Regions from separate parts of the Pantoea sp. X-Soil-TKNS-1211 genome, predicted to be linked through region 1. Evidence: predicted binding sites of a transcription regulator. Region 1 holds the regulator's gene; each other region holds the start of a gene.
The links. Region 1 encodes Fur, which represses iron uptake genes when iron is present. Its sites were predicted from a motif close to ATAATAATGAGAACNACTATCAA; they were not measured.
Positions count from the first base shown of each region.

Region 1 (7,932 bases):
TTGAAACCAACCGGTACTTCCACCAGCTTGCGACCGATGTCGTTTACCACGCGGTCAATCATCGCGCTGGACACCAGGGTTTTACCCACGGCGACATCTTTGCCCCACTGCGGACGATGCTGGAACAGATAGTTGATCGCAACCGCCAGATAGTGGTTCGGGTTCATCAGACCGGCTGGCGTCACGATGCCATGACGGTCATAATCGGGATCGTTACCGAAAGCCAGATCGAATTTGTCACGGTAAGCCAGCAGGCCCGCCATCGCACACTCTGACGAGCAATCCATACGCACCACGCCATCTTTATCCAGATGCATAAAGCGGAAGGTCTGATCGATCGCATCATTCACAATGGTGATATCAAGCTTGTAATGCTCAGCGATACGCTGCCAGTAGGCCATACCGGAGCCGCCGAGCGGATCGACACCGATTTTCAGGCCGGCTTTCTGAATCGCCGGGAAGTCGATGACCTGCGCCAGCCCTTCAACATACGGTTGAATCAGATCCTGCTCGACGATATGGCCGCTGGCCCACGCCTGATCCAGTGGCAGACGTTTCACGTCCTGCAGACCCGCTTTCATCAGTTGGTTGGCACGATCTTCCACCACTTTGGTGACGTTGGTATCGGCCGGGCCACCGTTCGGCGGGTTGTACTTGATGCCACCATCTTCCGGCGGGTTGTGCGACGGGGTGATGACGATACCATCCGCCAGTGCACCACCGCGTTTGTTGTGCTCAAGGATTGCGTTGGAGATTGCCGGTGTCGGCGTATAGCCGTTGTCCTGCTGCACAATCACATCCACGCCGTTCGCCGCCAGCACTTCCAGTACCGACAGAATCGCCGGTTCAGACAGCGCATGGGTGTCTTTCCCGACATAGCACGGACCGGTGATGCCGTTCTTCTTACGATCTTCCGCGATCGCCTGCGCGATCGCCAGAATATGCATTTCGTTGAAACTGTGACGTCCTGCGCTACCACGGTGACCGGAAGTACCAAATTTCACCGCATGTTCAGGGTTGTCCACGTCCGGCTTCAGGACATAGTACTGAGAGGTTAATTGTGCAACGTTAATCAAATCGCTCTGCTGGGCGGGCTGCCCGGCACGGGGGTGATTGGCCATTGGCGCTTCTCCCTGACGCTTCGGTTTAAATGGTGCCGCAAACTTTCTCTGTCAGTTCCTGCGGGAACTGCATGGCTAACATGATGTGTTCCACCATGCTGCATTTGCGACCGGTATTGGTATTGGTGATCACCCAGTACGGCGTGCCGGGCACATGCTTCGGCTTAGTATGGGTGCCATTTTGCAGCAGCGTATGCTCATCACCGGCAAAGTAGACGCGGGTGCGTCCTTGCAGTGACGCCGTGGCATCCGCAAAGGCTGCGGGATCAAGACGATAGAGCGTTGACAACACCAGCATAAAGCGGTTAACCGCCTTTTTCTGTTCCGCATACTCATCGGAAAGTAACAGCTCACGTACCGCGCGAACGCGATCCTGCGGACGTGCCTGCGTCACAACTGGCTGGGCTTCTTTTGCCGCAGCCTGAGCCACAGCAGGGGTTGCAGGGGCACTCTGACCGGCAGTGAACTTCAGCATGCGGCGCAAAATTTCGGAGGCGCTTTCACCAATGTGCTGGGTATGGCTGGCAATATAACGGTAGAGTTCTTCGTCAACTTCAATCGTTTTCATCTTTTTCCGTACGATTCTGGCAAATGACAGAACCACGCATTTCTGCAAAGGCCTTAGCAAAATCCTGCCGTGCAAAATGTGAGCGGGCTCTAACATGAGGATTATAAAGTTAAATCCCAGGCGGCCGATAGCGCTGGCATCGTTTCAGGGCAAAAGTCGGAATATGCCCTAATGCCCACCAGGCTGGCTCCTGGACAGGTGGATTCATGATAACCTAAGCGCAGCCCACAACCGTAAGAACTTTGCCATGATTTTGAATGCCCGTCTGCAAACTGAACAATCTGCCCCTGATGCCCCTCCCATTCTGTTAATTCATGGCCTGTTTGGCAGCCTGGATAACCTGGGTGTGCTGGCGCGAGGCCTGCGTGATGCTCGCCCCACCTTGCAGGTGGATGTGCGCAATCACGGTCTCTCCGCGCGCAGCGACGTGATGAACTATGCGGCGATGGCACAGGATATCGTTGAGACCCTCGACGCCCAAGGCCTCGACCGTGTTGGCGTCATCGGTCATTCGATGGGCGGCAAAATTGCCATGACGTTAAGCGCCATTGCGCCGGAACGCATTGAAAAGCTGGTGATGATTGATATCGCACCGGTGGATTATCAGACCCGTCGCCATGATGAGATTTTCGCCGCCATCCGTGCGGTGAGCGCTGCGGGTGTGACGCGACGCAGTGAAGCCGCCGAGGTGATGCGTACTTGTCTTACTGAAGAGGGCGTGATTCAGTTCATTCTTAAGTCGTTCCAGGATGGGGAATGGCGCTTCAATGTGCCGGTGTTGTGGGATAACTACGCCACCATCTCCGGTTGGCAAGAGGTCCCGGCCTGGCCGCATCCGGCATTGTTTATCCGCGGCAGCGAGTCACCTTATCTGGATAATCAGCATCGCGATGCACTGCTGCGGCAGTTCCCTCTGGCACATGCGCACGTCATCAGTGGCGCAGGTCATTGGGTCCATGCCGAAAAGCCTGAGGCGGTTTTACGCGCGGTTCGCCGCTTTTTTGTACTGTAAAAGCAAAAGCTTGCCGTAGACCGTTTAAGGTTGGCGTCGCAAGGGGTGCTGGAGTATGATGTCGCGCTAAAAATTTGCCACGGATGATTTTTTCACCGTGGCAGGGCCGATAATGTATAAATTGCGCAGCGCCTTTCCGCCGTTCGCGCCCACTCAGTTTTACAAAAAATGGCAAAAGAACAAACTGACCGTACCACGCTCGATCTCTTCGCTGATGAGCGACGTCCCGGTCGTCCCAAAACCAGTCCGCTAACGCGTGACGAACAGTTGCGCATTAACAAGCGCAATCAGCTGAAACGCGACAAAGTACGTGGTTTGCGGCGCGTGGAACTGAAAATGAGTAGTGAGGCGGTTGACGCGCTCAATACTCTGGCAGAGCAGCAAAACATCAGCCGTAGTGAATTGATTGAACAAATGCTGCTGGCGCAACTCAAACTGTCGTAACACGTGCAGACCGCACGCAGGAACAAAAGTCACGGCTTTACAAGTTCCGCCACTTTGCCCGGTCTGCTATCATTCGCTTAACTGTGCATTCAACTCCTAATCAGGATTTAAGAGGTTACTTAACTCATGGCAATCGTAGGCATTTTCTTCGGCAGCGATACCGGCAATACTGAAAACATTGCAAAAATGATCCAGAAACAACTGGGTAAAGATGTGGCCGAAGTGCATGACATTGCCAAGAGCACCAAAGAAGATCTCGAAGCATTCGATATCCTGCTGCTGGGCATTCCGACCTGGTACTACGGCGAAGCACAATGCGACTGGGATGATTTCTTCCCGACGCTGGAAGAGATTGATTTCAATGGAAAACTGGTTGCGCTGTTCGGCTGCGGTGACCAGGAAGACTACGCAGAATACTTCTGTGACGCGATGGGCACCATCCGCGATATCATCGAACCTAACGGTGCGGTGATTGTTGGCCACTGGCCAACCGAAGGCTACCATTTCGAAGCGTCTAAAGGTCTGGCAGATGATAAACACTTCCTTGGCCTGGCCATCGACGAAGATCGTCAGCCTGAGCTGACCAACGAACGTGTTGATAAGTGGGTGAAACAGATTTTCGATGAGCTGCAACTGAAAGAGATCATCGAAGCCTGATCCCCTGCCCTCCTCAATGTGGGCGCTGGCTCACATTGAGTTAAAGGGATTTCCTATAAAAATAATAGCTACTGTTTTTTAACTTTTTCCCGCAATTCTGTAGAATACCCATAACGGTCATCCGCTTATTCCTCTGGCATCAGAATGAGGCTGAGTGAAATGGAAACAAAGACCTGCATGATCCCCGCCGGCGTTAGAGACACTTTTCCTTACAGCCACTGGTGATTTTCAGGATATTCCCTTGGTTTTCATTTCACTGCTTGAGTTCTATAATGAGACGCAAATGAGAATGCGCGTGATCGACATTCAAGGCCCTGCGCCGCAAGTGACTAGCTAAGTAACAGGACAATATCCGCATGACTGACAACAACTCCGCATTGAAGAAGGCTGGCCTGAAAGTCACGCTACCCAGACTGAAAATTCTGGAAGTGCTTCAGGAACCCGAATGCCATCACGTCAGCGCGGAAGATTTGTACAAACGCCTGATCGACATGGGCGAAGAGATTGGTCTGGCAACGGTTTATCGCGTTCTTAACCAGTTTGATGACGCGGGAATCGTCACCCGCCATAACTTCGAGGGTGGTAAATCCGTCTTTGAACTGACACAGCAGCATCACCATGACCACTTGATCTGTCTGGATTGTGGCAAAGTGATTGAATTCAGCGATGAATCCATTGAAACCCGTCAGCGCGAAATCGCCACACGTCATGGGATCAAACTGACTAACCACAGCCTGTATCTGTACGGCCACTGTGCGTTAGGAGACTGCCGCGAAGACGAGACGCTCCACGACAAGCAATAAAATGTGCTATGCAGTATAAAAAAACCGGTGCCCAGGCACCGGTTTTTTTATCGCTGCATCACAACACCAGCGTTTCCTGCAAATATCGCCAGCGTGGAATGGAGGTACTGCAATCCAGGACCGCCAACGAGATGCGGCTCTGGTTGGTGCCGTTCATCATTTGCAATTCACGATACTGAATCGTCACTTCCTTGCTTTGCTGCGAGATGATGGCATGTTCGCTGGTAGCAATACGCATTCCTTCACGCTGGCCACGCAGTTGACGGAACAGCACTTCCATTGCATTGAAATCCAATTGCTTACCCTGCGGCGTCACCATTTTGAAATCCGGGTGAAAGTGCGAAAGGAACAGTTCAATGCTGTCGTCTGTATTTTCTGACTGATTAAAAATACGTTCGATAAGCTGATGTAATACCACTACGCTATGTTTGGCTTCCTGAGCGAGACTTGTCATTTTTTTTCCTTTATAACCCGCGGAGCAACGTCTGAGAGCGCATAGCCTACCTGAAAAAAAGTTTTTAACACTGGCAAATGGATTAATTCTGCTAAAGTCAGATTAGTTTCAAATCCCGGTAACAAGCACGTTTCACAACCCACAGCATAAAAGATGGCTAACCTTGAATTACAGCCAATAAAAAAGGGCGATTTCTCGCCCTTTTATCAGGATATGGGGAAAACGACAAAAAGGATTAATCGCCGATTTTCGCCCAGGTATCACGCAAACCAACGGTGCGGTTAAATACCGGCCTGGATGGCTGCGAATAAACGCTATCCGCGCAAAAATAGCCTTCACGTTCAAACTGATACGGCGCAAGCGCTACTGCATCGCGCAGACCTGGCTCAACAAAACCTTGTTTGATATCCAGCGAATTCGGGTTGATGGTGGTGAGAAAATCCTCCGCCGCACCCGGGTTTGGCACGCTGAACAGGCGATCATACAGACGGAATTCCGCAGGCAGCGCATGGATCGCAGAAACCCAGTGGATCACGCCTTTCACTTTACGGCCATCAGCCGGATCTTTGCTCAGAGTATCGACGTCGCAGGTACAGTAGATACAGGTGATATTGCCTTCATCATCCTTTGCCACGCGCTCGGCACGAATCACATAAGCATTACGCAAACGGACTTCTTTACCCAGCACCAGACGTTTGTACTGCTTGTTGGCTTCCTCACGGAAATCCGCGCGATCGATCCACACTTCACGGCTGAACGGCACTTCACGCGTCCCCATTTCCGGTTTGTTCGGATGGTTTGGCATGGTGATGATCTCTTCATGACCCGCAGGCAGGTTTTCAATCACCACCTTCAACGGATCCAGCACCGCCATCGCACGCGGCGCATTCTCGTTGAGATCGTCACGGATACATGACTCCAGCGAGGCCATCTCAACGATGTTGTCCTGTTTGGTCACACCGATACGCAGGCAGAACTCGCGAATCGATGCGGCGCTATAACCCCGGCGGCGCAGACCTGACACGGTCAGCATACGCGGGTCATCCCAGCCTTCTACGACTTTCTCACTCACCAGCTGCGTCAGTTTACGCTTCGACATCACCGCGTATTCCAGATTCAGACGCGAGAATTCGTACTGACGTGGATGCACAGGAATGCTGATGTTGTCCAGCACCCAGTCATACAGACGACGGTTATCCTGGAACTCCAGCGTACACAGCGAATGGGTAATGCCTTCCAGCGCATCGGAGATACAGTGGGTAAAATCGTACATCGGGTAGATGCACCATTTGTTACCCGTCTGATGGTGTTCAGCAAACTTGATGCGATACAGCACCGGATCGCGCATCACGATAAAGTTTGACGCCATATCGATTTTGGCACGCAGGCAGGCTTTGCCTTCTTCGAAACCACCCGCACGCATTTTTTCAAACAGCGCGAGGTTCTCTTCAGGCGTGCGATCGCGGAACGGACTATTTTTACCCGGCGCAGTCAGGGAGCCACGGTATTCGCGGATCTCTTCTGGCGATAACTCATCAACATAGGCCAGGCCTTTGTTGATCAGCTCAACCGCGTAGCTGTACAGCTGGTCGAAATAGTCTGAGGAGTAACAAACGTCTCCGCTCCATTCAAAGCCCAGCCATTGCACGTCGCGCTTGATGGACTCGACAAATTCCATATCCTCTTTCACCGGGTTGGTGTCGTCGAAGCGCAGATTGCACTGACCCTGGTAATCTTGTGCGATACCAAAGTTCAGACAGATCGATTTCGCATGGCCAATATGCAGGTAACCATTGGGCTCAGGCGGGAAACGGGTATGCACGCTGTTGTGCTTACCGCTCGCCAAATCTTCGTCGATAATCTGACGAATAAAGTTCGTTGGGCGGGCTTCAGCCTCACTCATCTCAAAATCCTCAAATACAATACGGGTGATTTGTCCTGGAAAGTAACGGAGTATGATCCACAAAGCGCAGAAGGGAAACAACCGTTTGTTGGTCGTTTTAAAACAAAAAAGGCAGGAATCGCTTCCTGCCTTTAGGGTTTAGCACAAGGACTTAGCCTTTCACCTCGTACAGACGGGTTTCACCGGCGACCACTGATCCGCTCGCCAGCAGATTAAGGCCAGCAAAATCATCGCTGTTGCTGACGACGACCGGGCTAATCATTGAACGGGCATTGGCGTTGAGGAAATCCAGATCCATCTCCAGTACTGGCTGACCGGCGACCACAGTCGCGCCCTCTTCCACCAGACGTGAGAAGCCTTTACCTTCCAGCGCCACGGTATCCAGACCCATATGCACCACGATCTCAACACCGTTTTCGCTTTCCAGACAGAAGGCATGGTTGGTATTGAAGATTTTCACGATAGTACCGGCAATCGGTGCCACCACGGTTTTACCGGTGGGTTTGATCGCCAGGCCATCACCAACCGCTTTGCTGGCAAAGGCTTCATCCGGCACGGCATCCAGTGCCACCACTTCACCGCTCACCGGCGCCACCAGCGTGGCGATCACGCCTTTTTCGCTGTTCAACACCGCTTGCGGCTGCGGTGCAGCGGGTTGTGCAGCAGCAGACGCGGTAGCCGCAGCGGCGACCGGACCTTTAGTCAGTACGGTTTTCATCGCGCTGGCAATACTTTCCGCCTGCGTACCGACGATGATCTGCACGCTCTGCTTGTTGAGGCGAATAATGCCCGACGCTCCCAGGCGTTTTGCCACGCTGTCATTCACCTGCGCGGCATCTTTAACATTCAGACGCAGACGGGTGATACAGGCATCGATATTGGTCAGGTTTTCAGAACCACCAACGGCACCGATGTAGCGACGTGCCAGCGATTCAGTCTGGCTTTCGCCGCTGCCGCTGTGGTCAACGTT
Region 1 covers NZ_AP035953.1:1,294,065-1,301,996, reverse strand. The annotation lists gene pgm (phosphoglucomutase (alpha-D-glucose-1,6-bisphosphate-dependent)) at 1-1,121, opposite strand, end outside; gene seqA (replication initiation negative regulator SeqA) at 1,147-1,689, opposite strand; gene ybfF (esterase) at 1,937-2,701, shown strand; gene ybfE (LexA regulated protein) at 2,870-3,145, shown strand; gene fldA (flavodoxin FldA) at 3,272-3,802, shown strand; gene fur (ferric iron uptake transcriptional regulator) at 4,159-4,605, shown strand; gene AC6I8W_RS06170 (hypothetical protein) at 4,664-5,059, opposite strand; gene glnS (glutamine--tRNA ligase) at 5,295-6,962, opposite strand; gene nagE (N-acetylglucosamine-specific PTS transporter subunit IIBC) at 7,114-7,932, opposite strand, start outside.

Region 2 (7,932 bases), 1.9 Mb from region 1:
CCTATACCGCGACACTTAACCTGTACGTCACCTATAACATCTGTACCAGCCTTGGCATAGCGGGTCTTTGCCTGACACCACAAACTGGCACCGGCACCATTCCGATCACAGTGACGGTGGTGATATCGAATGATTGCACTACTATCACCGCCCCTAATGTTAGCTTTGGCAGTGCGCCGTTGGTCAGCAGTTTTTCCACCGTGCAGCAGACTATCAGTGTGGTGTGCAGCAAAGGCAGCACCTATACGGTGGGATTGAGTAATGGCAGCTACGCGGCTAATGGTGTGCGCAACATGGCGAGCGGCACCAATCGGTTGAGCTATGACATCTATCAGGGAACCACCACCACCACGCGCTGGGGCCGACCGGTACGGATCGCTGGGGCAGCAGTACCTCAACCACCGTCAGCGCCGATGGCCTGACGCGCGGTTATACTTACACCGCACAGATTCTGACCTCGCAGAATACCCCGGCAGCCGGTAATTACACGGATAGCGTGGTGGTGGATTTGTCGTTTTAAATTCTTCTGTAGCGGTGCGATAAATCGCGCCGCTACGACAGGAATAATCAGGCATTGACCGCCGCAGGGCTGTGACGCGTGCGATACTGCTTCACCATCCGGCCAATCAGCAACGTCCCCACCAGACCGCACACCGCCGCGAACGACAGCCATACGCCGGGCATCGCTTTATCACCCGTGGCGTGAATCAGGTAGCTGGAAATGGCCGGGGTAAAGCCACCAAACAGCGCGGTCGCCAGGCTGTAAGCCAGTGAGAAACCGGATGCGCGCACCTCCGCTGGCATGATCTCCGCCAGATACACCACCATCGCCCCGTTATAGCTGGCATAAAGGAATGATAGCCAAAGTTCAGCCACCACCAGATGGGCAAAGGTCGGCGATCCTACCAGCCAGTGCAGCACCGGCCAGGCGGTGAGAATCATCAGGATGGTGAAGAAAATCAGCAAGGGACGGCGGCCCACACGGTCCGACAACGATCCCATTACCGGTAACCAAAACAGGTTGGAGAGGCCGACAAATAACGTCACCAGGAAGCTATCCTTGTCACTCATCATCAGCACCGTTTTGCCAAATGTCGGGGTAAACGCGGTGATCATGTAGAACATCACCGTGGTCGTGACCACCATCAGCATACCGGCTAATACCAGCGCCCAGTTTTGTCCCACCGAGCGCATAATTTGGCGCATGGTCGGATGATGTTTGCGCTGGCTGAAGGCTTCGGTCTCCTCCAGCATGCGCCGAATCCAGAACAGGAATGGCACAATCATACAGCCAATGACAAACGGGATACGCCAGCCCCAATCGGTCACCGCCTCTTTTTCCAACAGATGGTTCAACCCCAGTCCCAACAAGGCCGCAAAAATCACCGCTACCTGTTGGCTGCCGGATTGCCAACTGACATAGAAGCCTTTACGCCCTTTCGGTGCCACCTCAGCCAGATAAACCGATACACCGCCCAATTCAACCCCGGCGGAGAAGCCCTGCAATAAACGACCGATAAGAATCAACACCGGTGCCGCCGCCCCGAGGGTGGCATAACCTGGCACCACGGCAATCGTTAGCGTACCCAGCGCCATAATGCCGAGGGTTAACAACAATCCTTTGCGGCGACCGTGATGGTCAATATAAGCACCGAGCACAATCGCCCCTAACGGACGCATCAGGAAGCCGGCACCAAAGGTCATCAGCGTCAGCATTAATGACGCGAAAGGGTCATCACCCGGGAAAAAGGTTTTCGCAATGGCGGTCGCGTAATAACCAAACACCATGAAATCGTACATTTCAAGGAAGTTGCCGCTGGTTACGCTAAAGATTGTTTTGGCACCGCTCTGCGATGACTTTTGTAAAGAAGAAGGTGAGCTCATAGAATTTTCCAGTGTCTTCCATGCGGAAAGTCCCTTTTAGCGTGACGCCCTGCTGATGAATGTGATCGTCTTCACCATTGCACTTTACAAAAGTACGGTTATAGGTAACCAAACATTAACAAAGTTGATCTACAGAACAATTGCCCGTTTATCTTCCCGATTCGCGGTTTTCCTGTTTGGCTGGTCACAGCGCCCATAACAAAAAGGGCGCCGATTAGGGCGCCCTCATAACTTTCAGTGCGATTACTTCTTCACCGTTTCCATACCCATCAAGCCGATCTTCAAATATCCGGCTTCACGCAGTTGGTCCATCACCGACATCAGGGTTTCATAACTGACTGATTTGTCGGCCTGGAAGAAGATGGTGGTCTCTTTATTGCCTTCCGTCTGCGCCGTCAGCGCATTCACCAGCGTCTCTTTGGTTACCTGGTCGTTGCCGATATAGACCTGATTATCTTCTTTAATCGACAAGTAGACCGGTTTTTCCGGACGCGGTTGCGGCGCACTGGTGGAAGCGGGCAAGTTGACACGAACATCCACGGTTGCCAGCGGTGCAGCCACCATAAAGATGATCAGCAGAACCAACATCACGTCGATAAACGGCGTCACGTTGATTTCATGCATTTCGCCATCGCTTTCCAGGTCGTCGTTTAAACGCATCGCCATCGCAATTACCCTACGCGCAGTTTCTGTGCGGCAGCCGCCGGACGAGCCACTTCGTTAGTCACGTTTCCCAGATCGAGGTCACGGCTTTGCAGCAGCAGTACCTGCGCCGCGACATCACCGAGTGACGCTTTGTAACCGGCGATCATACGGGCAAACACGTTGTAGATAACCACAGCCGGGATCGCAGCGACCAGACCAATCGCGGTGGCTAACAGCGCTTCCGCAATCCCAGGTGCTACCACGGCCAGGTTGGTGGTTTGTGTTTGCGCGATACCGATAAAGCTGTTCATGATGCCCCATACTGTACCGAACAAACCGATAAAGGGAGCAACCGAACCAATAGTGGCGAGGAAACCATTACCGCGACCGGCATGACGGCTGAAAGCCGCAACACGACGCTCAAGGCGGAAGCTGGTACGCTCTTTAATCCCGTCGGTGTCTTCAACACCGGCTGACAGTTCCAGCTCGTTCTGTGCATCGTTGAGCAACACGGCGCTGTGGCTGTTACCTTTGAAGCTGGCGGCAGTACTGGAGGCGTCATCTAACGATCGCGCATCACTCAGGGCGATATGTTCGCGTTTCAGACGGCGCTTCGCTGAAGTCAACTCAGCAAACTTACCAAAGAAGATTGCCCAGGTGACCACAGAGGCCATCAGCAGGCCAATCATTACCACCTTTACCACGATATCGGCATGATGATACATGCCCCAAACGGAGAGGTCCGTCTGCATCAAATCACTGGCTACCACGCTGCATCTCCAACTTCAATTGCACAATTCACGATCGAGCGCCGGATCATAACAAATTAGCTTGCCGAATTGATAGTAGTTCTCATTACTATTTACAAACGAAAAGTGCGTTTTTCCACCACAGTTTCTTCCCATTGTGAAGAGGTTTTATAAATGTGACGCACCGTATAAAATTATTAAAACAACGTTTCAAAATGTGATGCATTTCATTCAATCAACATCTGCCCACTTTTTCACCATTCTTTTTTCATTATTCTGAGCCAGCCCTGCCTTTTAACGGTGCCGTTGCACTGTCCGATTTCGATACCTGTTTGCTGGAGCAAAAAATGACGCTGAAAAAACGACTACTCGCAGTTTCGTTGTCCTCCATGATCGCCCTGCTGGCCTGCGGCGCTCAGGCCAAAGTCCTTAAGGTGGCGGAAGTGCAGCCCGCCGGTTATCCCACCGTAGTCGCGCTGGAACATATGGGGGAGAAACTCAAACAGGCCACCGATGGCCGTCTGGAGATGAAGGTGTATGCCGGTGGCGTGCTGGGCGATGAAGATCAGACCCTGCAACAGGTACAACTGGGTGCGATCGATATGATCCGCGTCTCGCTGGCTCCTGTGACTACTATCGCGCCGGAAACTGGCATTCTCACCCTACCCTATATCTTCCGCGATGAAGACCATATGCATAAGGTTCTGGATGGCAACGTTGGTGCGCAGATCGTCAAAAAATTCGAGAGCGATCCCAATGCTCGCATGATTTTCCTCGGCTGGACCGATGCCGGAACCCGTAACATGATCACCAAAAAGCCCCTGACTAAGCCCGAGGATTTGGCAGGGATGAAAATCCGTGTGCAAAACAGCGCGATCTCACTTGCCACACTGAAAGCGATGGGAGCTAATCCGGTAGCAATGGGCGTGAGTGAAGTGTTTAGTGCCATGCAAACCGGCGTCGTCGATGGCACTGAAAATAACCCGCCGACCTTTGTTGCCCATAACTATCTGCCCGTCGCGAAATACTACACCCTCACTGGCCATTTTATTCAGCCGGAAATGATCCTGTTCTCAAAACCGGTATGGGATCGTCTCTCTGCTGACGATCAAGCTCTGCTGAAAAAATTGGGGACGGAAGCGCAGAATGAAGAACGCCAGTTGTGGGCCGCTTACACTCAGCAATCGATCGACAAAATGAAAGCTGGCGGTGTCACTTTCCAGCAAATCGACCGTGACTACTTTGTCAAAGCCACCCAGCCGGTTCGGGATCAGTTTGGTGGTAAGTATCAGGATCTGATGAAGCAGATCGCCGACGTGAAATAACTCACCTGACGTCACGCCAGGGCGTGACGTCACTATCAGGACCCCAATAATGAACGCATATTCCCGCTGGATGGATGTCTTGTACCTGGTGTGCATGTGGGTAGCTGCCATCGCGTTGATGATGATGGTTACGGTGATCCCGATCGGAATTTTTGCGCGCTATGTTCTTAATGGCGCGCTTTCCTGGCCGGAGCCGATCGCCATTATCTGCATGGTGATATTTACATTTATTGGCGCACCTGTCGGGCTGCGTGCCGGTACGCATATTAGTGTCTCTATGCTCACTGACCGCCTGTCGCCGAGCGGGCAAAAATGGGCTCTGCTGGTAAGCAATCTGCTGTTGATCGTCTTATGTTTGATTCTGTTTCGTGCCAGTTACAACCTGTGCGAGGCGATGTGGGTCCAACCGCTGGCCTCTCTGCCGGATGTGACTTACGGCGAAATGTATTTGCCCATCCCGATTGGGACAGTCTTCACCTTGTTGTTCGTTCTGGAACGCCTGCTAAGTGGCGATCAAAGCCAGCGTCCCATTGTCAGCCTCGGCGGCACTCACTAACTTCGGAGCATCACGATGGACGCACTTATTCTGATTGGCAGCCTCGTCCTGCTACTGTTAGTCGGCTTTCCGGTCGCTTTCGCGGTAGGGTTTAGCGCCTTTATCGGTGCCTGGTGGATCGATCTGCCGCTGGAAGCGGTGGTGATCCAGGTGACCAACGGCATCAATAAGTTTTCGTTACTCACCATCCCATTCTTCATTCTGGCGGGCGCGATCATGGCCGAAGGCGGCATTGCGCGACGGCTGGTGAATTTTGCCTATATCTTCGTCGGCTTTATTCGTGGCGGCTTGTCGCTGGTGAATATCGTCGCCTCAACCTTTTTCGGTGCTATTTCCGGTTCATCGGTGGCAGATACCGCCTCAATAGGCTCGGTGATGATCCCACAAATGGAGGAGAAAGGTTATCCGCGTGATTTCGCGGCGGCGGTCACCGCCAGCGGATCGGTACAGGCAGTGCTGACGCCCCCTAGCCATAATTCGGTGATTTACTCCCTGGCAACCGGCGGTGTGGTGACCATTTCCTCGCTGTTTGTCGCGGGTATTCTGCCCGGGTTGATGCTGGGTGGATGTCTGATGGTAATGTGCCTTGGCTTCGCGCGTAAACGCGGTTACCCCAAGGGAGAAGCGATCCCGTTTCGCCAGGCGCTGAAGATCTTCTTTGATGCCTTCTGGGGATTGTTCACCATCGTCATCATTCTCGGTGGCATTCTGTCCGGGATTTTCACTGCCTCGGAGTCGGCGGCAATTGCCTGTCTGTGGGCATTCTTCGTTACCATGTTTATCTATCGTGACTTTAAGTGGAGCCAGTTGCACATCCTGCTGTTTCGCACCATCAAAACCGTCACCATCGTGATGGTGTTGATTGCCTTCGCGGCCGGTTTCGGCGCAGTGATGACCTTTATGCAACTGCCCACCGCGATTACCGCAGCCTTTACCAGCCTGTCGGACAATAAGTATGTGATCCTGATGTGTATTAACGTACTGCTGCTGGTGATCGGGACGCTGATGGATATGGCACCGATCATTCTGATCCTGACACCGGTATTGCTGCCGGTTGCGACTGCGCTCGGCGTTGATCCAGTGCATTTTGGTATGATCATGATGACCAATCTCGGCATCGGCCTGATCACCCCGCCAGTCGGCACTGTATTGTTCGTTGCCAGCGCGGTCAGTAAACAGAAGATTGAACAGGTGGTCGGCGCAATGCTGCCGTTCTACTGCATGCTGTTTCTGGTACTGATGCTGATCACCTATATCCCGGCGCTATCACTGTGGCTGCCGCATATCATGGGGGTGATGTAACGGCATGGCCGTCGCGGCGCGATAAATCGCGCCGCGACGGATCAGGCCTTGTCTCAACGCTGGTGACTGTCTGATATTCCACAATCGGGGGCAACGCGCAGGGCCGATTCGTGTTAACGTGGTTGTTTTGTGGAATGCGGCAGGAAAGGCAGTGATGGCAACGAAAAAAATAGACACCACGCTGGTCAGCGCGGGACGCAGCAAACGTTACACCCAGGGTTCAGTCAACAGCGTTATTCAGCGCGCTTCATCGCTGGTTTTTGACACCGTAGCCGATAAAAAACGTGCCACCGCCGGACGGGCGAAAGGCGAATTATTTTATGGCCGTCGTGGCACATTAACGCACTTCTCTCTCCAGGAGGCGATGACCGAACTGGAAGGCGGGGCCGGTTGCGTGCTCTATCCCTGTGGTGCCGCTGCGGTTGCCAATGCCATTCTGTCTTTTGTCGAAGCCGGCGATCATCTGTTGATGAGTGGCGCGGTCTACGAACCGACGCAGGATTTTTGCACCAAAATCCTCAGCAAACTTCAGGTCACCACCACCTTTTTTGATCATTGCATTGGCAGCGAAATCAGCACGCTGGTGCAACCCAACACCCGCGTGGTATTTCTGGAATCCCCGGCCTCCATCACCATGGAAGTGCAGGACATCCCGGCGATTGTCGCAGCAGTGCGTAGCAAAGCGCCGGATGCCATCATTATGATCGATAATACCTGGGCGGCAGGCGTATTGTTTAACGCTCTGGAGCATGGCATCGATATTTCGATTCAGGCGGGCACCAAATATCTGATTGGTCACAGCGATGCGATGATCGGCACCGCTGTCGCCAATGCGCGCTGCTGGGATCAGTTGCGTGAAAATTCTTACCTGATGGGACAGATGGTGGACGCGGACACTGCCTATATGGCAAGCCGTGGCCTGCGTACACTGGGTACGCGTTTACGTCAGCATGAAGAAAGCGGCTTACAGGTGGCGGAGTGGCTGGCGGCACGCCCGGAAGTCGCACGCGTCAACCATCCGGCCCTGGCGCAGTGCAAGGGCCACGAATTCTGGCAGCGTGATTTTACCGGCAGCAGCGGCCTGTTTTCGTTCATTCTGCATGAGAAGCTGAGCAGCGAGCAGCTGGCGCACTATCTCGACGGTTTTCACCACTTCAGCATGGCGTACTCCTGGGGAGGATATGAGTCGCTGATCCTTGCCAATCAGCCGGAAGAGTTGGCTGAGATCCGCCCGGCAGGTGGCGTAGATTTTACCGGTACGCTGGTGCGGGTACATATTGGTCTGGAGCACGTTGCCGACCTGATTGAGGACCTGCAAGCCGGATTTGAGCGCCTGAAAGGCTAAAATCTTCAACAAAACCTCAACCAACCCGGTGCTGCGTGGCAGAGATCAACGTCTGCTGCTACGCACACCGTTAAAATAAAATCCTTGAGACTTGATGGAATAGCAGATGGGTGTTTTACATGAGAT
Region 2 covers NZ_AP035953.1:3,748,086-3,756,017, forward strand. The annotation lists partial or broken gene AC6I8W_RS17610 (Csu type fimbrial protein) at 1-520, shown strand, start outside; gene AC6I8W_RS17615 (MFS transporter) at 568-1,884, opposite strand; gene exbD (TonB system transport protein ExbD) at 2,128-2,550, opposite strand; gene exbB (tol-pal system-associated acyl-CoA thioesterase) at 2,556-3,281, opposite strand; gene AC6I8W_RS17630 (TRAP transporter substrate-binding protein) at 3,626-4,603, shown strand; gene AC6I8W_RS17635 (TRAP transporter small permease) at 4,653-5,159, shown strand; gene AC6I8W_RS17640 (TRAP transporter large permease) at 5,175-6,461, shown strand; gene metC (cystathionine beta-lyase) at 6,616-7,806, shown strand; gene AC6I8W_RS17650 (DedA family protein) at 7,913-7,932, shown strand, end outside.
Region 2: a site for Fur is predicted at 3,369-3,391, ahead of exbB (tol-pal system-associated acyl-CoA thioesterase). Genes of this name have one in related genera too.

Region 3 (7,932 bases), on a different replicon from region 1:
ATAAATCGCGCCGCTACGACAAGGAGCTGCCATGCATCGCCGCCGTTTTCTGACCGGACTCACCCTCGGCGCGCTGGTTGCAGCCAATACCCGCGCCGCCTTAGCCACAGCGCCGATAACGCGTTCCGTCATTCCCCTCTGGCACGGACAACCGCCAGGCGGCGGCGGCCCGACGGGCGCACTTGTGACCTCGGCCTCGGGAGCGCAGCACCATATCGCCGTACCCACCCTCACCGTTTTCACCCCTGGGCATGCCAACGGTTATGCGGTGCTGATCGCCGCCGGAGGGGGCTATAAACGCATTGAAATGGGCAAAGAGGCCTGGCCTGCGGCGCAATGGCTGACCAACCGTGGATTTACCGCTTATGTGCTCAGCTATCGTCTTCCCGCTGAACACTGGCATGATGGCAACCTGGTCGCGCTTCAGGATGCACAGCGTGCGCTGAGAATGGTGCGGCAACGTGAACAGCACGTCAGCGTGCTGGGTTTTTCTGCCGGAGGACATTTGCTCGGTCTGGCCGTCACCCGCGCAGATTTTGAATCTTATCCACCTCAGGATGCGCTGGACCATACCCCGGCCAGGGCCGAACGCGCCGCGTTGATTTATCCCATCATCACGCTGGAGCCACCCTATAGCCACACCTCAACCCACCGGGTGCTGGTGGGTGCGGATGCCTCCGACGCCGAGGACGCAAGTTGGTCGGTGCAGAACTATATTCGCCCTGATTCCCCGCCCTTTTTTCTGGTGCAGGCTGAAGATGATCCGGTATCAAACCCTGAAAATACCCTGATTATGGATCGGGCCTGCCAGCAACAGCGGGTAGCGGTTGAACTGCATCGCTTTTCACGTGGCGGGCATGGTTTTGGCCTGGGACGGCCCGGCACGCCAACAGTGGCGTGGCCGGGCGATTATGCGCGATGGTTGCATGAATGGCAGCGCTAATCCGCCTTAGTGGTGCAGCATCTCTTCCACCACTTCGGCAGTCTGCATTTGGTATGGATAGTATGTTGGCCAGTTATCCATCTCGTTCAGCAACGCTTCCTGCGATGTGTTGCCGGTAAAGATATGGAAATGCGACGATTTTCGCGGGCCGATGATGTGATCGCTGAACTGCACGTATTTAGGTGCCTGGCTGCTGGCATCCTGACACTCAAACAGGTAACGCACGCCCTTTTTACCTGATGCATAGGTAAGAATTTTGTGCCCGGCATAGTTGTAGTGGCAGGAGGTAGACTGCTGGCCAATATGAAACTCCATCACGCCGTCTTCAATCCCGATGGTATCGACCTGCGTAGCGTAGCCCTTACGGTAATACTCTTTAACGCCTGCAAAGGTTTTACTGGGGTCTTTTTCCACTTTCTTGCGCAGCACCGGATCGAGGTCGCCATTGACCAGTAGCGGATAAACCGACTGCCAGACACCCTCCCAGTCGGCCAGATTACGGTCCCTGACATCCTTATCGGCGAATACGCCCTCTGCCGCTTTCTGCTCCATTGCCGTCAGTGGCTTACCGTGCGCATGATCTCCATGGGCCAGGGCCTGCGCACTGAGACTGATTAATCCCAGAGATAACACGATTTTTTTGATTTTGCTTACCACAACCAGACTCTCCATTGGTTAAAGTGGAGATGTTATATCATAACAATTTGTAACGCAAAGTGTATGAACCAACGGCAATGGCTGCTCAGAGGATGGCAAAAAGAAGCCCAAATTCATTTGGGCTAATCGGACGTGAAGAATGTTTATTATGATGTGGCATAGAGAAGTCATTGCAGACTTCTCGTCAGGCAGGCTCAGAGTAAACCAATCCTTAACATCTTATTTATAATCTGGTGCGAAGAGGTAGACAGCCTCTCTGGTAGAGAAGCGATTTATCGCGCATTCCTAAGGCCAGGGCGCGCGCGATAAATCGCGCCGCTACGGAAATGTAATCAAATGAAAAAATATTCGCGTAAAGTTAACTGAGTTGTGGCAGAAGTTTTCCTGCATGTTAATTAGCAGTTAAAGCTAAAATTCCCTCAGCCAAAAGGTATTTATTATTCCTAACGGTGGTGATTACCTGCCGTGCGCAACCGTCGGTATTTATCAACGAAGATTAAACGACAACAACCCATCGTCATACGTATAACTGGCTTACCAGTCACGTTGAGGAGTCAGATATGAAAGCTTTAGTCAACGACATCATTTCTATTTTTACCGAGAAGACAATTAATCCGGTACTGGTCCGTTCAGGATTATCTCACCGTGAAATTGCCTCGATCCATCCGGTCGGAGTCACCAGCGTCAGTTGGGTGACATCCATGGAAGAACTCAATGACGCCTTTGTGAAGAAGGCTCTGGAAGCCGGTGCGGTGGGCTACCACATCACCAATGTGGACGCTCATCAACCGGGCAATGACGGTCAGCATGTGATGGCAGCCACCGCGACGCTGTATCATATTAATGACAAAGTCGCTTACGGTTAAAACGTGTATAACGCTACAATTTATCACACAGCAGACACATCGCCAGGTCGGATTTCCCCTGGCGATGTGTGTTATTCAGGTAAACAGTTCCGCGCCAATATATGATCCTTCAGCCGGTGCAGGTGGAATAAAGAAAATACCTGAACCGATATGGGAAATATATTCATTCAACGCATCGGCCGCACCCAGCTTGGCCTGCAAGGTTTCAAAATGCGCCGGATCATTCTGATAACTGATAAACAGCAAACCCGCATCGAGAAAGCCGAGATTATTTAAGCCATCCGTATAATTATACGAACGTCGCAGAATACGAATGCCTGCATTATTCTCATGGGCAGCCAGGCTGATATGCGCCGTCGCCGGGATAATCCGTTCACCGCTTTGATCCGTTACCTCAAAATCAGGTTGATCAAACTCTTTGTGCCCGCTCAGCGGTGCGCCAGACAACTTATGGCGACCAAAAATATTATTTTGATCGCTGACGCGGTCCACATCCCAGTTTTCGATGTGCATTCGAATTTTACGCACCACCTGATAGCTGCCCTGTTGCTGCCAGGCCGGGCCATCATTAATCCACACATGACGTTTGAAATCCGCTTTTTCGGTGATGTTGCGCGTACCGTCTTTGAAGCCAAACAGATTGCGCGGCGTGGATTGTCCTTTGCCAGCAGAGGCGCGACCAAATCCCAGCACCGACCAGCGCGTGGCTGCCGTACCGGTCGCCTTGGCGATGCGCGCCAGGTTACGTACCGCGTGATAAGCCACCTGCGGATCATCGGCACAGGCCTGAATGGAGAGATCACCACCGGTCAATTCCGGGCTGAAATTGTCGCTTGGCAGCTGAATCAGTTCGCGCATCAACGGCGGTTTCTTCCCTGCCAGCCCCATCGCTTCGCTGAAAATTCGCGGCCCTAAGCCCACAGTCACGGTTAATGAGGCGGGACCGAGATCCATTGCTTCGCCGGTATCACTGCCGACGCCGCTGGTGCGCAGTGGTTCGATCTGGCCGATAGTCTCGCCACGCATCATTTGCGCAATCGCGGATGACCAGCGGGCCAGTAAAACCTGAAGATCGCGCGGATTCTGCGAAGTTAAGTCAAACGCCATAAACATAATATGACGCTGTGGCGGCGTTTCGATGCCCACCTGACCAGAGGTGCCATAAAAGGCATGTTCACGTGAAAGATCAACCCGATCTTCGGGATTATGCAGCGCTTCGCTCTGCCCATGCGCCGAGCTGATTACCGGGATGCTCAGGGCGCTGGCGACAGCCCCTTTCAATACATCCCGCCGGGTAAAATTACCGGCCTCCCTGGCCGGTTTTGACTTATCGTTCATCGATTATTTTCCGCTGGTAGCGACTTTTTCAGCGATTTTGGACAAGGGTTCCTGCAACGCCTGCACTGCACGGCTCAGTTTGGCACCCTCTGAGGCTTTCAGTTCGGCGGTGTAGTACTTGTATCCCCCCGGAATCGCCGGGTCGCGGTAAGTTTCGAGTAACGCGCGTACCGCCGCGAATTGCTCAGTCACGCGCTTAGTCAGATCGGGATCGATTTTTTCCAGGCCCGGTTTCAGGAACGCAAATGCCTGTTCGGCACCTTCGATGTTGCCGGCAAAGTCAATCAGATCGAGATGGCTGAAGGCTTCTTCTTCACCACTGATTTTGTTGCTCTGAACTTCTTCCAACAAGTCAGCGGCACCGTTAGCCAGGTCCTCAGGCTTGTAAGTCAGCTTTTTCACCTGCTCATCCAGCTTGTGAACATTGCTTTGCAGTTCAGCGGCCAGCTGTTTGGTTTCTGCGGTAATCGCACCTTTGCCGAACAGGTCACGTTCGATGGCGTGGAAACCATGCCAGCCGACTTTCGGGTCGATGTTGGAGGCGCGCATGTCGACCAGATAGTCGAGGTTGCCCGCGTTATCAGTGGCTTTGAAGCCCGGTAATACGAAACCACTGACGTCAGATTCGATACGTTCATAGAACGGACGCGCTTTGGCGTAATCCGCTTTGGCTTTTTCCACATCACCGGCATCAATGTCTGCCTTCAGACGATCAACCGCCACCACCATGGCGTCCACCACGCCGTTGACATAACTGGCATAGCCTTTGGTGCCTTCTTCCAGCAGCGTGGCAACGCTACCGGTCGGTGCAGCCGCCGCTTTACCGGTGACGGTAAAGTTAGTCAGCTCCTGTTTCGCGCCAGGACAATAAATCTGGTAGGTGCCGCCATCCAGCGTCACCGTGAATTTCACCGCAGGCAGACCCGGCGCAAGGTTCTCTTTTTCACCCAGAATACGGTTGTCGCTCAGCAACTCCAGCTCAGTCAATGCGGTGGCGGTTTTATTCACCACGGTGAAGGTGACCGGACCGGCTTTGGCCGAGGTATGGTCGATATGGCAGGTGCCATCGCCTTCGTTGGTCATGGTGATATTGACCTGTGAAGCCCCGTTTTTCACCGGTGCCGCCGTTGCCGCCTGCGCATCCACCGACAACATCAGAGCCGCGGAAATCCCTGCCGCAATCAGCGCGTATTTTGTAGAGAACGGTTTTGTCTTCATCGTGCCTTCCTGTTTATTTTTCAGGCAATTGGTGAGTTGAACTGTCCAGCAGTCCCTGTTTGCTGCGTCCTCGGGCACGAGCACCTTTCAACCGCCTGAACTGACGGCTGGCTGAGAAAAAGCAGGTGAAGGCCAGAATGGCAAAAAGCGAAGGTAAAATAATGGCCCAGAAGTGCCAGATATCCTGTGCGACCACCGCATCGCGTAAGCGTTGTTCCATATCCTGGGACCAGTTGGGGCTAATCTGCCAGTCGCATCCCGCTTCGGTGGTACGCGCACGGGCGCTGATGGTGCGCGGAGACTGAAGACCACTGCCCGATAAAGTGATAAAGGTCGTCGGGTGTGATTCAGCATTAATGAGCATGCCACGCGCCATCGAAGCATCGACGCTACAATTCACCGTCCATTTGGCGTCATAAGGACCAGGATGTTGTGCCGGGCTTAAACCAACCGGAATGCGGTTGCCATAGGCGTCCATCACCTCATCCAGTGTCAACGGCGTGTGAGCATCGGAGGGTTCATAGCTGAAACTCGCTTGCCACTCCTGACGGCCCGACGTGGTGACTTTACTGAGTTGATCGGCAGGCACCACCAGCGTCTCCGCCGGTTGCCCATCGAGAGTGACCGCAAATTGTTTACCGGCCCCGGGCTGGCTACTGATATGGCCGACCGATTGCTGCGAAGTACGGCTGACCAGCGGGATTTGATCGGGGATCTCCACGTCCGGTGCCGGATAAAGGAAGAACAGCAGCACTGCGGTAATCATCAGACCCATGCCGGTCACGGCGGTAAACTGTGCCGCCCGCTTCGGTGCGGGACGTAAATGGGCGGGCCAGTAAATCATCGCCGCCACCACCACGATGTAAATAAACCAACCCGCAAACTCCACCAGACGGGGATCAGCCGGAATACCGAGTACACCGGTAATCAACGCTGACTGCACGGTGCCGGGCGTGACCAGCCAGCTCAAGTCGACGATGCGTTGCTGACCGGTGTTTAACCAACCCGCCTCATGCGCACTGCGCAAGGCAGAGATAATTAAACCGGCCGCCACCAAAATCAGGAACAAACCCGTCAGACGGAAGAAGCGAGACAGGTTAATACGGATACCACCGACATAGATGCCCCATCCCACCAGCACCGCCACCAGCAAGCCCAACACCGCGCCCACCGCTGCCCAGACAGCTGATTGGGCAGCGGAAAAGGTCGCCAGCAGAAATACGCTGGTCTCGAAGCCCTCTTTCAATACCGCGAGAAACGCCATACTGGTCAGCGCCAGCGCACTGGAACGGCTGATGGCCTCAGCCGCCTCGCTTTCCAACTGGCGCTTGAGGTTATGAGCATGGTTGTTCATCCACATCACCATGCCGGTCACGAAAAACACCGCCACCAGACCGATGATGGATTCCATCATTTCCTGTCGCGCTTGCGGCAAGGCGTTTTCGGTCAGATTCAGCACAAAACCCACGGCCAGGGAGAGAATCACAGCACAACCGACGCCCAGCCACATCGCCGTGAGTGGCCTGCCATTTTTGCGTAAGAAAGCGGCGATAATGCCTACGATTAATGCGGCTTCAAGGCCTTCGCGCAATGCGATAATGAACGTCGCCAGCAAGTAGAGTGCTCCCAAACAGGTGCCAAAAGCGAAATGATAATAATTATTAGTATCACTCCCCGTGAGAATAATAAACATTCCCGCTAACCAGCATAGTAAAAAAAGGAAAAACTCTATTTGTCCCTGACATTGCCAGATATTATTTTGCTTTCTGATGTGAGCAACATCTCAACATTAAGTTAACCTTAAGAATTAAGGCTTCCTCGTTAAAAGACACAACGTAGCGGCGCGATTTTAACCCCAAAAAAACAGCGCGATAAATCGCGCCGCTACGCAACCGGGAGAGAGACGCCGCCCTCCCCGGTGGTTATTTTGTTGATTGTAGAGATATGTAAAGGGAACAGCTTGATATGACTTGTAATTTTATTTAATTGCTGAATTATTGATCCAATAAGTGTGACTTTCTTTACGCTTAAAATTGTTGATTCATTTCCTGTAGCATTGTATTCGCTGCGGTTTTAGATTGCAGGCGGTAGCGCCTGTAAGATCCGCCCGGCTTCAGCGGCACTCAATCGATACGCGTAGAACTGACGATAAAAATCGCGCGTGGCGTCGATGATATCCAGATCGGGAAACAGCTCGGGATGCAGTCTGGCTGCGGCCCATTGAATCTGTAGCGCTACCTCGGTGCCATAGCGATCCCATGGAAACACCCCTGCCGGATTCTGCCACACCCGATGATTTTTCACCGCATTGACGCTGTTAAACAGCGAGGCGTAATCAGAATCTGCCAGGGTTCCCGCCCCTGCGCCAATGATGATCACATCCGGGTTCCAGCGGATCACCTCTTCCGGGGAGATCGGCTTCATATTGCCCTCGATACCCGCCGCAACATTGCGCCCACCCGCCAGCGTAATCCAGGTATCGATCAGGGTATCGCGACCGTCCACCTTCAGCGGATGCAGTGACTGGATATGCAGCACGCGCGGTCGCTGACTAGCGCTCAGTTGCTGCGTTTTCGCCCGAATGCGGGCAATCTGTTGGTCCAGATACTGGTTGTACGCCACGGCGCGCGCCTCGGCGTCAGCCGTCCCCACCACCTGCGCAGTGATGGTGAGGGAGCGTTTCAGCGAGGCGAAGTCATCAAATTGCATCTCCAACACTGGGATCCCCGCCAGCCGGTACGACTCGGCATCAGGATCGTGGGCTGGGACAAACACCGCATCGACATGTCGCGCCAGCAGCGCCTCACTGGAGAAGGTTTTACCGTGCGCCTGTAACGCCTGATACAACGACGGCTGCACCTTAAACATCCAGGGTCGATCGGCTGGATGGTTCACCGTCGCCACAATACG
Region 3 covers NZ_AP035954.1:331,245-339,176, forward strand. The annotation lists gene AC6I8W_RS21980 (alpha/beta hydrolase) at 32-943, shown strand; gene zinT (metal-binding protein ZinT) at 950-1,600, opposite strand; gene AC6I8W_RS21990 (YdgH/BhsA/McbA family protein) at 2,161-2,466, shown strand; gene AC6I8W_RS21995 (Dyp-type peroxidase) at 2,542-3,804, opposite strand; gene efeO (iron uptake system protein EfeO) at 3,808-5,022, opposite strand; gene efeU (iron uptake transporter permease EfeU) at 5,036-6,652, opposite strand; gene AC6I8W_RS22010 (ABC transporter substrate-binding protein) at 7,096-7,932, opposite strand, start outside.
Region 3: a site for Fur is predicted at 6,671-6,693, ahead of efeU (iron uptake transporter permease EfeU). Genes of this name have one in related genera too.

Region 4 (7,932 bases), on a different replicon from region 1:
ATCGCGGTGAGTTGCAGTGTCATCAATACACCCTGCAAAATGGACGGGCCGGTGAAGTTCTCCGCAATCACCCCCCATTCAAAACGCGGGTTGTTGATCATGGAGTGCGCCATCGCCACCACGCACAACAGTACCACCAGCGCACTCAGCCAGCGTCCGTAGTAGCGTTTGCCGACGATCTTCAGATCGTCGGTGTGGTCGTGAAAATCACTCATTTAAAGATCTCTTCGTTGCGTTTAGCTTCGGTCACAGCGCCAAAGCCAATCCCCCAGTTATCAAGGATTTTCTTGTAGCTGCCATCTTTAATTAAGGAGTTCAGGGCGGCCTGAACAGCCGGTTCCAGTGGTGACTCTTTCGGGAAAGCAACTGAAACTGGGGCGTCATTAACCGTGATTTCGCCGCTCATGGTCAGAGGTTTAATCACTTTGACCTGCCACAGCAGACCTTCATACGGGCCGAGGAACATCGGGACACGTCCACTGACGACAGCCTGTACACCTGCCGGACGATCCGGGAACACGGACACTTTAATCGGTGGCTTGCCAGCGGCTTCACAGGCTTTGCTGGCTTCTTCCAGGCGTGTTACCTGAGTGGTACCTGAACCGGCACCGACTTCTTTACCACAGACATCGCTGAGCGATTTGAATGGTGGGATATTGGCGTCTTTCTGCGAAATAATGCCCAACAGGCTGGCGTTATAATAGCCAACAAAATCAATTTGTTTCAGACGGGTCGGCGTGGCGTTGATGTTTGATAACGCAACATCATAACGACCGGTTTTGAGGCCGGGAATGATGTTGTCAAAACCGCCGGTATCTTGCCAGTGCACCGGAATACCGAGGCGCTCGCCCACCGCATTCATAATGTCGATTTCACGACCAGCCAGGGTTTTGTTGTCTTCTTTATAGAAAGTGGTCGGCGGCGTGTTGGGGTTGGTTCCGGCAACAATGTAGCCACGTTTCACGATATCCGCAGGTAACAGGCTTTTCAGCGCCGGATCGGCTTTAACATGGACTGAGCTGTCGGTGGGAACAGATTGTTCAGCGGCAAACGTGGTGTGCGCACTCAGAGCAAGTGCGAAAAGGGTCATTCCTTTTGCGAATTTCACTGGAACCTTTCTCCTGATATTTAAAATGTTTTCCCAGCGGGAAAAGGCATTGGAGGTAGCGATGTATTTTTCACCTCATAAGCCACATTTATTTTGTGCCTTACGGGTTTATTCATCCTCGTAATGTCCCGGCGTCATTTTCAGTGAATATATGCAGGGATCACAAATGCGAAAAACAGATATCTATTGCCGAAAACTGGCAATAGAGCTTTTCAGTGAGTCCCAGAGGGCACGGAGTTGTTGTCAGCAGCGGAATTACAGGGATTTTGGCAGAGAATCAATGGGCTACAAAAGCAGCACTCACCTCTCTTTTTATTCTTAGACATAACCATGTTTTCTAAGCGATCGCAAAACGCGCGAGGACAAACGTCCATCACCAAATAACCCTGGGTACCTGATAAAATTTCTCCGCAGCAAAATTTACTCAGAACAGCGCAACAATTATCAGCAACGTCAGGAATTATTCCAACTTTCTGTATGTTGTAATTAAATCGCTCTTCCCCATGAGAATTGAATGATTATTGACCAATTGAGGAGAAACCAGGGAGATTCCTTACTCAATATGTACAATGATAATTATTCTCATTATCATGCGCATTTACTTACAAACGTTAACATATCAGGGAGAAAACTTAAGTGAATGTAACCAGATGTAGCCAAAAGCGACCTGTCGCGCTGTTTTTGGCCAGCCTGCTGAGTACGTCAGCTTATGCCGCCAATGAGGAGCCAACTGAAAAACTGGCTGACGATGAATCGATGATCGTCACGGCGGAAGAGGAACTGAAGCAACAGCCGGGGGTTTCAACCATCACAGCAGAAGACATTCGGAAAAGTCCTCCAGTTAACGATTTGTCCGACATTATTCGTAAAATGCCAGGCGTAAACCTCACCGGCAACAGCGCCAGCGGCAGCCGGGGGAATAACCGTCAGATCGATATTCGCGGCATGGGTCCAGAAAACACCTTGATCATGATTGATGGTGTCCCTGTTAGCTCGCGCAACTCCGTGCGATATAGCTGGCGCGGTGAACGTGATACGCGCGGCGATACCAATTGGGTGCCTGCCGAAATGGTTGATCGCATCGAAGTCATCCGTGGTCCGGCTGCATCGCGCTACGGGTCGGGAGCCGCTGGCGGCGTGGTGAATATCATTACCAAACGCCCAACCAACGATTGGCACGGTTCATTGTCGCTGTTCACCAATCAGCCGGAAGATGATAAAGAAGGGGCGACCAAGCGCGCAAACTTTAGCCTGAGCGGACCATTGGCAGGCGATGCGCTGACCATGCGTCTGTATGGCAACATCAATAAAACCGATGCGGATGCTTACAACATCAATACCGCAGAAAACGGTTCCTATGCCGCAGGCCGCGAGGGTGTACGAAATAAAGACATCAACACGGTGTTATCCTGGAAAATCACCCCACTGCAAATTGTCGATTTTAGCTATGGCTATAGCCGCCAGGGCAATATCTATGCGGGTGATACGCAATACAGCAACGGCAACATCAGCCCGGATGGCTTGGTTGAATCACTGTATGGTGATGAAACTAACCGGATGTACCGCCAGAGTTATGGGCTGACCTATAACGGCATCTGGGACTGGGGTACCTCAAAACTTAATTTTAACTATGAGAAAACCAACAATACCCGCCTGCAAGAAGGGTCGACAGGCCGCGTTGAAGGAATGATCAACAGCAACGATTACGCAACCAGCCGCCTCGAAAGTTATCGTGCGGGTGGTGAGGTTAATTTCCCGGTGGAGTTATTGGTTGATCAAACCGTTACCCTGGGTGCGGAGTGGAATCGTGATGAGTTGAATGATCCCGCGTCCATGACGGCAACCGATGCGTCCGGCGTGATTATTGATGGGGTTTCCGGTAATCCGGCCTCGCGCAATAGTAAAAATAGTGCCACCATCAGTTCCCTTTATTTTGAAGATAATATCGCTGCCACCGACAGCACCGAGATCATTCCTGGTCTGCGCTTCGATTATCACGATAAATTCGGTGCTAACTGGAGTCCGAGCCTGAATATTTCTCAGGGACTCGGCGAATATTTCACCCTGAAAGCCGGTATCGCTCGCGCCTTTAAAGCACCGAACCTGTATCAATCCACTGAAGGTTATTTACTCTCTACCCGTGGCAATGGTTGCCCGGTGGGTATTTCTACCGGTAGCTGCTATCTGTTGGGTAATGAGAACCTGGATCCGGAAATTAGCGTCAATAAAGAAGTGGGTATTGAGTTCCATAATGAGGGTTACACCGCCGGTATTACCTGGTTCCGCAATGATTATAAAAATAAAATCGTCGCGGGTGACGAGGCCGTAGGTTACACCTCAAATGGATACAACGTGTTGCGTTGGGAGAATGGCGGCAAAGCGATTGTCGAAGGTCTGGAAGGCAACATGACTATCCCGGTGATCCGCGATACGCTGGAGTGGCGCACCAACGCGACCTATATGTTCCGTTCGGAAAGTAAGAAGACCGGTAACCCCTTGTCGGTGATCCCTGAATTCACCATCAACTCACAGCTGGACTGGCAGGTCACCGAGAAGCTGGATGCCAATATCAACTGGACACAGTATGGCCGTCAGAAACCGCGCCAGTACGCCGAGATCCGTAACGAGTCGGGTGCCATTTCTAATCGAGAAATCAGCCCCTACTCCATTTTTGGCCTGAACGTAAATTACGATATCACCAAAAATCTGCGTGCCAACGCGGGTATCAACAACCTGTTTGATAAGCGGGTTTATCGTGAAAACGATGGTGCATCAACCTATAACGAGCCGGGACGTGCTTATTATGCTGGGGTGACGGTGTCGTTTTGATGTTCAAACCTTCCTGCCGGTATCACACTGGCAGGAAGGGATTTATCTGTTGAGGAATTACCTTCCCGATGGGTGGGAGATAATATTAAGTTCAATCGCCAGGCTGATGGCATGTTTCGCGTTATTTACACCGAGTTTTTTGACGATTTTGCCCATATGGAACTTGACGGTACTTACCGTGATATCCAGCATGCGGGCGATTTCAGGGTAGGTTTTACCGGTGCTGCTCCAGTAGAGGATTTCGTTTTCGCGGATGGAGAGTGTGTCATCGTGACGATGAATTCTGTTGTTTTCTTCATGATAAAGATGAAGCAACATTTCATGAGTATCAATCAAAATACCCTGAAAATCATTTCTATGTTTCTTTACCTTTTCATCAACTTCAGGCATGAGGAATTTATTAACATATAAAGACAACACTGCCAGATTATTATTTTGATCATGCAATACAAATGTATGACCACTTACAATATTATAATCAGGCCTTAGTGAGTCAGTAATCTTCCTGATGGTCCATTGCGAATTAACAATTAGAGTCTCATCCCATACGACAGGAGAGACGCGATTCAATGCATTAATGATAATAGGGTCGATACTTTGATATCTATTCTTCAGATAAACACTTTCAAAATAATCAGGGATATCACTGATGACAACAATATCATCCATATTTCTTTTATTCATTACAGCATATGCATAGTTTACATCGGCATATTTTTTAATGTTTCTTTCAATACTAGCCTTGACCTGTTCATTTTTTTCGGAATCTGAATAAAAATTCTTACTCATTACTGCATTCCTCAAGAACCTTCATTATTCTAACTTCCTAAGCATTGTAGATGCTATTAATTTTTCATAAATCCTCTAGCTTGAAGGTTACGCGAGCATGCACCAACTTGTAAAGCACCTTTATCAGAATCAACTCATAAAATAACATTAAATATCAATAAAATCAAATATATAGAAAATACAATCAACTGATTAGCAAGATGAAAAATGCTAAGGACGTCATAAAGAGCTTGGCAGCCGAGCTACCTCGCTTCTCAATACATTGTTTGGAGTAAAAACTCATACCTTTAGTCCTAATATAAAAACATTACAATCCAGTCGGATGGGATATTATATTTAATTCAATTGCAAGGCTTATAGCATGCTTGGCATTATTAACACCCATTTTCCTAACAATTTTCCCCATGTGAAATTTAACTGTACTAACAGTAATATTCAACATGCGTGCTATTTCCGGATAAGTTTTTCCGGTGCTACTCCAGTAGAGAATTTCATTCTCTCGAGAAGAAAGCATGTTTTCTTCACTTTTATGTTTTTCACTTTCATCACGGTAAAGATGAAGCATTATTTCATGAGTATCAATCAGTAGACCCTGAAGATCATTTCTGTCTTTTATTGCTTTTTCGTTTATATCAGCCATCAAATACTTGTTAATATATAATGATAGTAGCACCAGATTATTATTATAGTCATGCAAAACAAAAGTTTGCCCGCTGACAATGTTATAAAACGGCTTCACGGCATTAAAAATCTTATTGATTGTCCATTGAGAATTAATCATTAAATTCTCATCCCAAATAATTGGAGCCACTCTGTTCAGCGCATTGATAATTATAGGGTCTATGCTTTGGTGTTTGTTTGCCAAATAGACCTCGTCAAAATACTTTGAAATGCTACTAATAATAACTATTTCATCTATATTTTTTTTGTTCATTAAAAAATACGCATAATCAATCCCTGGGTACTTTACAAGGTTCTTTTCTAAATGCTGCTGTATATGATTATTTTTTTCAATATTTGAGAAGAAACCCATAAACTACTCCTTAAAGTTGTGACAGGCTATCTAAGTTAAGTTGAAATCTTAATCCAAACCATGCTCTGGCTCAAATTATAGTATTTCATTGGCAGTTATGGCATATCTCATGAAGACTATTCAAAGAATAAGTTGGGACAACCATAAAAAAGCTGGCCCAACGATGACGACATTTCTTCGTCAAATTCGCAAAGTCATATCACGACCTGCGCTCTTGAGTGCCAAAACAGCAGGTTCTCGCCAAACAGGAAACAAACGGGGAAACCCTTCGATAATTAGTGGAGGAGTAATGTTGCTGTAACCGAGCTGTTCAAAGAGATGTTGAGTCGTTAATGCCGTACATTCTGCGTAACAAGCCATCGTCTCACGATCAAGCATGGCATTAAGTGTTGCAAGTAACCCTGTAGCGACACCTTTACGACGGTATGATCCTCTGACAGCAATAACAAATACATAAAAATGAGGGTATTTATGAGGATGATAGTGGTTAAGTCCATTCATCAATGCAATAACTTGTTCATAGTCGGAACCACATTCCTGTCGCAGCAGACAATCGATCCTCTTATTTTCTTCATCCCCTATAGCCATCAGTTCAGGGCGAAAATAGACCAGTACGCCTACATCGTTTTCAGCAAGAAGAATACCACCGAATTTTATTGCCAGATTAATATAAATTCTAAAAAAAAACCTCAACTTTGCTAAACGTTGTTCTCTATTTACATGGGTAAAAGCGAATCTAAGCACAGGATCGTTATAAAACTCATCCGCTAAAAGATTACAGACATGTTTTAAATCCGAATTTTTAGCATGCCTACATTTCATCTTTCTCTCCTTAATTTTGTTATCATTATTTTTAACAATCAGAAAACACATCTGATTTCTTCAAGGCATCAATCAGGCAATCAATTGCAGAATATGTAACATGAGGCATTACTACGACATGAGCTAACTCACCTCTGCCACTTAGTTGAAATCTGTTGAATATTTCATTACACGGTCTGGAAAACAAAACAACCAGCGACTGTGGTCCCCGAGTGACACGAAAGTCTGGATGAATTCTCTTGATGTCTTGCATCCGCTCATAGGCATACGCCGCAAGCTGTTCACATCTCACGGCGATAGCTGCTTGTTTTTCCGGGGTAATCGAGGATATTGCATACCACAGTAGTAGCGCTGACAGCCCGTTTCGACTACCACATAAAGTTGTGTCAGGAGAGTCGATATATTCTGGCAGAGTGGCAGGGTGCATACGGTATTTTTCTTTGCTCATATAAATACCTGAAACGAATGGAGCACCAAACCATTTATGCGTACTCATCACAATGGAACTCACCCAAGGAAGGCGAAAGTCAAAAACCCCACCCTTTATCTGACTCAAGTTCTTCTCATACGCTAATTCTAAGTAAGGCAAATACGCAGCACCGAGTGCACCGTCAATATGTATCCAGAGATCCGGACGACTAAGACCATCGGTTTGAGTACAGAATCCATTCCGTTTTAGGCTGGGTGATATTCGTTCCCAGACTAACTTCACATCATCGAAGGCCCCTTGAAATGTTGACCCCACATTGAGCACAATAATAGGAGGATGGCCGTGACTTGCAAAGAAACCCACAAGTATTTCAAGTTGGTTTGGATCAACCCCGCCATGCTCATCCACAGGCACACCATGTGGCCAGTGACCATCTTCTGTTATAGGGCACTCCCCCGGATAATACGCATTACCCGCCTGCTGAAAAGTATCTATACCTAAAATATTCGCACTTTTTTCTAATGAGTAATGCGATTCCTGAGAAAAATAAAGAACAGGGCTGCACGACGTTTCAATATTTAATTCACCAGAAACAAACTTCTCTTGAAAGTACTCACGAGCACTCCACATAGCATATAAATTACCTTCAGTGGAACCCATGGCCAACATATACCCCCAAAACGATTCAAGCGTTAATGGACTACGAGGTTCGGCATGCCAAAGATTGGCAAAATACTCCAGAACTTCCCGTTCCAGCTCCCGTGAATGTAGTAATGTTGAGCTGGCAGCATAAGGGTCCCCAGCATTATTAATATGAAGATTTAAAAAAGGAGCAATTGCTGAGTAATCCAGTTGTTGATTAACAGGATACCCCAATGAAAAAGCCTGTCGACTCAATGCATTCTTATAGATTTCCTGGAG
Region 4 covers NZ_AP035954.1:193,849-201,780, reverse strand. The annotation lists gene AC6I8W_RS21405 (amino acid ABC transporter permease) at 1-215, opposite strand, end outside; gene AC6I8W_RS21400 (ABC transporter substrate-binding protein) at 212-1,108, opposite strand; gene AC6I8W_RS21395 (TonB-dependent siderophore receptor) at 1,745-3,937, shown strand; gene AC6I8W_RS21390 (helix-turn-helix transcriptional regulator) at 3,995-4,726, opposite strand; gene AC6I8W_RS21385 (helix-turn-helix transcriptional regulator) at 5,034-5,759, opposite strand; gene AC6I8W_RS21380 (GNAT family N-acetyltransferase) at 5,940-6,581, opposite strand; gene AC6I8W_RS21375 (pyridoxal-dependent decarboxylase) at 6,613-7,932, opposite strand, start outside.
Region 4: a site for Fur is predicted at 1,678-1,700, ahead of AC6I8W_RS21395 (TonB-dependent siderophore receptor). Genes of this name have one in related genera too.